2 linked regions of the Noviherbaspirillum saxi genome follow. The protein of the gene in region 2 interacts with the protein of the main gene of each other region in a pairwise test. Links are inferred from orthologs where the notes say so. Each region holds a gene or a part of one and is shown on either strand. Other genes may lie near its edges.

Evidence for each region.
Region 1: the proteins of D3871_RS14350 (region 2) and lpdA interact in binary tests that used the Escherichia coli proteins (3 or more experiments, as listed by UniProt). The link is inferred for Noviherbaspirillum saxi from one-to-one orthologs.

Annotation. Positions count from the first base shown.
Region 1 is NZ_QYUO01000001.1:1,096,803-1,100,051, forward strand. What follows is about bases 148-3,073. They hold lpdA (dihydrolipoyl dehydrogenase), read left to right. Parts: upstream 148-687; coding sequence 688-2,460; downstream 2,461-3,073. Other genes in these bases: D3871_RS05275 (Ntn hydrolase family protein), read left to right, coding at 148-641; D3871_RS05285 (acetylornithine transaminase), read right to left, coding at 2,855-3,073. Also shown: more of D3871_RS05275, read left to right, coding at 72-147; more of D3871_RS05285, read right to left, coding at 3,074-3,249. UniProt on the Escherichia coli protein: Lipoamide dehydrogenase is a component of the glycine cleavage system as well as of the alpha-ketoacid dehydrogenase complexes.
Region 2 is NZ_QYUO01000001.1:3,040,826-3,044,161, forward strand. The notes cover bases 302-3,314. They hold D3871_RS14350 (UvrD-helicase domain-containing protein), read right to left. Parts: upstream 2,939-3,314; coding sequence 665-2,938; downstream 302-664. Other genes in these bases: D3871_RS14345 (hypothetical protein), read left to right, coding at 381-647; thiE (thiamine phosphate synthase), read right to left, coding at 3,046-3,314. Outside these bases: D3871_RS14340 (BPSS1780 family membrane protein), read left to right, coding at 1-183; more of thiE, read right to left, coding at 3,315-3,336. UniProt on the Escherichia coli protein: A helicase with DNA-dependent ATPase activity. Unwinds DNA duplexes with 3'-5' polarity. Translocates on single-stranded DNA with 3'-5' polarity. Initiates unwinding more efficiently from a nicked substrate than double-stranded DNA.

The sequences.
Region 1 (3,249 bases), 1.9 Mb from region 2 along the record:
CGGAAAGTGAGAAAATCGCTCTCTTTTCCCTGAAGACCTGGCGCTTCAATCCTTGCTTACGGAGATCAACAATGACCACATGCGTCGTCGTCAAAAAGAACAATCAAATCGCCATTGCGTCCGATTCCCTGGTGACGTTCGGCGACACCCGCCTGTCCCACGCTTACGAAATCAATGAAAAGATTTTTCCGGTAGGGGATTCGTACGTGACGCTGGCCGGCACCGCCGCCCACTTCCCGGTGATGCGCAAGCTGCTGACCGGCATGGGCGAGGAGTGCAAGCTAGGCAGCCGCGATGAAGTGTTCGAGACGTTTTCGCGGGTGCATGAAATATTGAAAGAGAAGTACTTCCTCAATACGAAGGAAGACGAGGACGATCCTTACGAGTCTTCGCAGATCACAGCGCTGATCGCCAATCCCAACGGCATCTTCGGCGTCTATTCGTATCGGGAAGTATTCAGCTTCGACCGCTTCTGGGGCATAGGCAGCGGCCGCAATTTCGCGCTCGGCGCGATGTATGCAGTGTATGACAAGGCAGGCAGCGCACGGGAGATCGCCGAGATCGGCGTGCACGCCGGCGCCGAATTCGACAAGAGCACATCGGGACCTTTCCGGATCTATAGCATCCCGATGAGAGATTAATAATAAATCCCTTGCCCGATCGCGAGGGAAGAACGGAGCGAAAGCTATGAGCACGATTGAAGTGAAGATCCCCGATATCGGCGACTTCAAGGAAGTGGAAGTCATCGAGTTGCTGGTCAAGGCCGGCGACACCATCAAGGTCGACCAGTCGTTGATCACCGTCGAATCGGACAAGGCCAGCATGGAAATACCCTCGAGCCATTCCGGTGTCGTGAAGGAAATCAAGGTCAAGGTTGGCGACAAGGTATCGGAAGGATCATTGCTTCTGGTGCTGGAGGCCACCGAAGCGACGGCCTCCGCGTCCGGGCCGGCCCCTGCGAACGCTGCTGCCTCCGCTCCCGCACCTGCGGCCGCCCCGGTGCCTGCTCCTGCTGCCGCAAGCTTCAGCGGCAGTGCCGACGTGCAATGCGACATGCTGGTGCTGGGCGCAGGCCCCGGCGGCTATTCCGCGGCTTTCCGCTCGGCCGATCTCGGCATGAATACCGTACTGGTCGAACGCTTTGCCACACTGGGCGGCGTCTGCCTCAACGTCGGCTGCATTCCGTCCAAGGCATTGCTGCACGTGGCCGCCGTGATCGATGAAACCGCTTCCATGGCCGACCATGGGGTCACGTTCGGCAAGCCGCAGATCGACATCGACAAGTTGCGCGAATACAAGGACAAGGTCATCAAGAAAATGACGACCGGCTTGTCCGGCATGGCCAAGGCACGCAAGGTCAATGTGGTGCAGGGCATCGGTCAATTCGTCGGCGCCAATCATCTGGAAGTCACGGCCGCCGATGGCAGCAAGAAAACCGTGCAATTCAAGCAGGCGATCATTGCCGCCGGTTCGTCCGTGGTCAATCTTCCTTTCGTTCCAGAGGATCCGCGCATCGTCGATTCCACCGGTGCGCTCGAATTGCGCCAGGTACCCAAGCGTATGCTGGTCATCGGCGGCGGTATCATCGGCCTGGAAATGGCAACGGTGTATTCCACGCTCGGTGCGCGCATCGATGTGGTCGAAATGATGGATGGCTTGATGCAGGGCGCTGACCGCGACATGGTCAAGGTCTGGCAAAAGTTCAATGAAAAGCGTTTCGACAAAGTCATGACCAAGACCAAGACGGTTGCGGTCGAGGCATTGGCCGAAGGTATCAAGGTCACGTTCGAAGGCGCCGATCCTTCGGTGACGGCACCGGAACCGCAGGTCTACGACATGGTCCTGATGGCTGTCGGCCGCAGCCCGAACGGCAAGAAGATTGCCGCCGGCAAGGCTGGCGTCGCGGTGACCGATCGCGGTTTTATCAATGTCGATTCGCAGATGCGCACCAATGTGCCGCACATCTTCGCCATCGGTGACGTCGTCGGTCAGCCCATGCTTGCGCACAAGGCAGTGCACGAAGCGCACGTGGCAGCGGAAGCGGCAGCAGGGCAGAAATCGCATTTCGATGCGCGCGTGATACCGTCCGTTGCCTATACGGATCCAGAAGTCGCGTGGGTAGGTATTACCGAAGACGAGGCGAAAGCGAAAGGCATCAAGCTGGAGAAGGGCTTGTTCCCATGGGCGGCAAGCGGACGCGCGGTGGCCAATGGGCGCGATGAAGGTTTCACCAAGCTGCTGTTCGATGCGGAGACACATCGCATCGTCGGCGGGGCGATCGTCGGTACCGATGCCGGCAACATGATCGGTGAAATTGCGCTGGCGATTGAAATGGGCGCCGATGCGGTCGATATCGGCAAGACCATTCACCCGCATCCGACCTTGGGCGAATCGATCGGCATGGCGGCGGAAGTGTTTGAAGGCGTGTGTACGGATTTGCCGCCGATGCGGAAGAAGTAAATTTTCGCGGTACAAATAAAAAGGCGACGTGGGTTCACGTCGCCTTTTGTTTTTGACTGTTGTGCGGAAGAAAATAGGTGAGAAAAATCTGAGGTATCTGAAGGCGGGCTGCGTTGGTTGAACATCTCGCTTACTTTTCTCCGCCATTCCCACGAAAGTGAGAATCCATACTGAGTTTGCGCTTCAAGTGCCGATATTGAAAAGGACACTCTGAGCAACCGGGTTATGGATCCCCGCTTCCGCGAGGATGACGTGGAAAAGCAGGAAGATGGATGGACCGCAAATGACCGCGTGCGAAAGTCTGTGTTAATGCTCAAGTCGCATCTTCACAGACTCACACCGCGATGTCAGTTCCTGCAAGCCTCTCCAACGAGAGGCTTCCTTGCCCAAATCCTTAATGTCCCAGCTTGGTCAACACCTCCGACAACATATTCACCATCTGATCAATCTCTTCCTTGCTCACAGTCAAAGACGGCATGAAGCGCAACAGATCAGGCCTCGGAGAATTCAACAACAAACCCACCGGCTCCATATCGCGTGCCATCTCGACGATCTTCGGTCCGATATCCTTGCCGAGCTTCAGCGCTCGCAGCAAACCTTCGCCACGCTCGCCATCCAGTCCATGCTTTTCGCTCAGCTTGAGCAGTTCGGCACGCATGTAGGCGCCCTTGTCCTTTACCGACTGCAGGAATCCCGGCTTGAGCAATTCGCTCAGCACCGCAATGCCGACCGCCGTCATTACCGGGTTGCCGTTATAAGTGCCGCCTTGCTCGCCCGGCTCAAATACGG
Region 2 (3,336 bases):
GTCCTGATGCCGGCCATGGTCAGCAGCCTGATCGCGATGCTGGTCGCCAAGGCCTTCGTTGTGATGCTGGTTCTGCTGCCCTTGTCCCTGATGCTCACGGTCATCATGTACTGCTCGTTTTACCCGACCTACACAAGCGTTTTCGGCCATCCGGAGACGACGGGAGCTGCCATACCGGAATAAGGCTTTGCGGTTAGTGTCGAGAGGCAACAAAGTAACTATACTTCCCTTGTCTCCCCGACCGGTTGCATCAGGCATCCATTCCGCAAAGGAATTCCGATGATCAAGAAGATCGGAATCCGCCGGCTCAAGCTGGGCCACGACTGGGCGGCTTCGAATGGTGCAAATTCCATTTCAATCCGCAGCATGTGCAAAGCTTCATGCGTTGCGTCGGCATTTATCCGGTGGGTACGCTGGTGCTGCTGGAATCGGGCCGTCTTGGTGTCGTGACTGAGCCGCATGAGACCAATCTGCTGGCGCCGAAGGTCAATGTGTTTTTCAGCACCAAGTCCAACACCTATATCAAGCCGATACAGGTGGATTTGTCCAAGCCGCTGGGCATGGGCGGCGGCGACAAGAGTGTCAGCCATCAGTCGCCGGAAAAGTGGCGTGTGGATCCGATGAAGTTTTTCAATCTTTCAGCGTAGCCACGATGCCGATTTCGCTATCCGCCCACCCGTTCCAGCTTCGCGATATTCAAATCCAGCAGCTTCATCCCGTGCCTGCCGAAATTGATATGCGCGCGTGAATTGGTGCCGCTGCCTTCGATATTGACGATCACGCCTTCGCCGAACTTCTGGTGCGCCACGGTTTCGCCGATGCGCCAGCCGACATCCTTGCGCACGAAGCTTTGCGCGATGGTGTTGACGCCGCTTTCGGGCGCATCATCCCATGCCGACTTCTTGTTGCCGAACCAGTGGTGCTGCAGCTTGGGCGACAGCCATTTCAGCGCGCCTTCCGGCAGTTCATCGAAAAAGCGCGACTTCATGTTGTAGCGCGTCTGGCCATGCAGCATGCGGGTCTGCGAAAAGCTCATATACAGCCGCTTCTTGGCGCGCGTGATCGCCACATACATCAGGCGCCGCTCTTCTTCCATGCCGCCTTCTTCCTTCGCGCTGTTCTCATGCGGGAACAAGCCTTCTTCCAGGCCGGTGATGAATACCGCATCGAATTCCAGGCCCTTGGCGGAATGCACGGTCATCAGCTGCAGCGCATCCTGGCCGGCCTGCGCCTGGTTGTCGCCGGCTTCCAGCGAAGCATGCGACAGGAAGGCCGACAGCGGTGACATTACCGTGGGCAGTGGCGCGTCAGCATCGATCACTTCATCGCCATTGGGCAGCGGCGTACCGGCGGTGGCCTGTGCCTTCGGCCCCAGGAAAGCCGGCGAATCGATACCGAAACCTTCTTCCGACACGAACAGCATCGCCGCACTGACCAACTGCTCCAGGTTTTCGATGCGGTCGGCGCCTTCCTTTTCGGTCTGGTAATGCGGAATCAACCCGCTCATGTCGAGCATGACCTTGACCATTTCCTGCAGCGGCAGGTTTTGCGTTTCAAAGCGCATCGCCTCGACCAGCTTGACGAAGGAACCGAGCGACGAACCCGCCTTGCCCGCAACATAAGGCACTGCCGCATACAGCGAAATGCCGTACTGGCGCGAGGCATCCTGCAGCTGCTCGATCGAGCGCGCACCGATACCGCGCGTCGGAAAATTCACCACGCGCAGGAAGGCCGAGTCGTTGTGCGGATTGTCCATCAACTGTAGGTAGGCAATCGCATGCTTGATTTCAGCACGTTCGAAAAAGCGCTGTCCGCCATACACGCGGTAGGGAATGCCGGCGGTGAACAAGGCGTGTTCGATCACGCGCGACTGCGCATTGGACCGGTACAGGATCGCAACCTCGCTGCGCAGCGCGCCCTCATTGATCAGGCTCTTGGCTTCCTCGATGATCCATTGCGCTTCCTGGATATCGCTGCTGGCTTCATAGATGCGGACCGGCTCGCCATGCCCCGCGTCGGTGCGCAGGTTTTTGCCGAGACGCTTGCTGTTGTTGGCGATCAGCGTATTGGCGGTATCGAGGATGTGGCCGTGCGAACGATAATTCTGTTCCAGCTTGATCAGGTTTTGCACGCGGAATTCGCGTTCAAAGGCAACCATGTTGCCGACATTGGCGCCGCGGAATGCATAGATGCTCTGGTCATCGTCGCCGACCGCGAATACGGCATTGTGTTCGCCGGCCATCAGCTTGAGCCAGTTGTATTGCAGGTTGTTCGTGTCCTGGAATTCGTCGACCAGGATATGGCGGAAGCGCGATTGATAATGCTCGCGCAACGGCTGGTTGCGGCTCAGCAGTTCATAACTACGCAACAAGAGTTCGGCAAAGTCGACCACACCTTCGCGCTGGCACTGATTGTCATATGCGTCGTAAAGTTCGACGAAGCGGCGATTGTATTCGTCATGCGCTTCGACATCCTTGGCGCGCAAGCCCTGGTCTTTTGCGCCATTGATGAAATACATCAGATTGCGCGGCGGGTATTTTTCATCGTCGACATTGAGCGCCTTGAGCAGGCGCTTGATCATCGATAGCTGATCGGCGGAATCGAGAATTTGAAACGTCTGGGGCAAGCCGGCGTCGCGATAGTGGGCGCGCAACAACCGATTGCACAAGCCGTGGAAGGTGCCGATCCACATGCCGCGTGTATTGATCGGCAACATTGCGGACAGGCGCGACAGCATTTCCTTCGCGGCCTTGTTGGTAAACGTCACCGCAAGAATGCCGGTTGGAGAAACCTGTCCGGTCTGCACCAGCCATGCGATACGTGTTGTCAGAACGCGGGTCTTTCCGGAGCCCGCACCGGCCAGGATCAGCGCCGGCTGCGCCGGCAAAGTGACTGCCGCAAGTTGCTCGGGATTGAGATTATGGAGAAGATTTTGCATCCACCGATTATAAGCCCGTGGCGCAACATGCTCGCGGCAATATCGGCTGCCACATGCCCGCATGGACCGGCATGTTGACAGTTTGCTTAGGCAAACTGTCAAGACTGCTATGCGAACAGACTGGCGAAACCACGCGCCGCAGTTTCGGGATCATCCACCATATATACACTGCTGATCGCAGCCACCATGTCGGTACCAAGCGCAACCAATGGAGTTGCATTTTCCCGGGTCATGCCACCAATGACGACGTTGGGCAAAGGCACTTCGGCCTTCGCCTCGGTGATGATTTCGGGCGACGTATGGAAGTCGTATTTCTTTACGCGCGAAGGATAAAAGCCGCCGAATGCCACATAGCTTGCGCCGGCGGCATGCGCCTCTTGCGCAAGCGACAGCGTGCC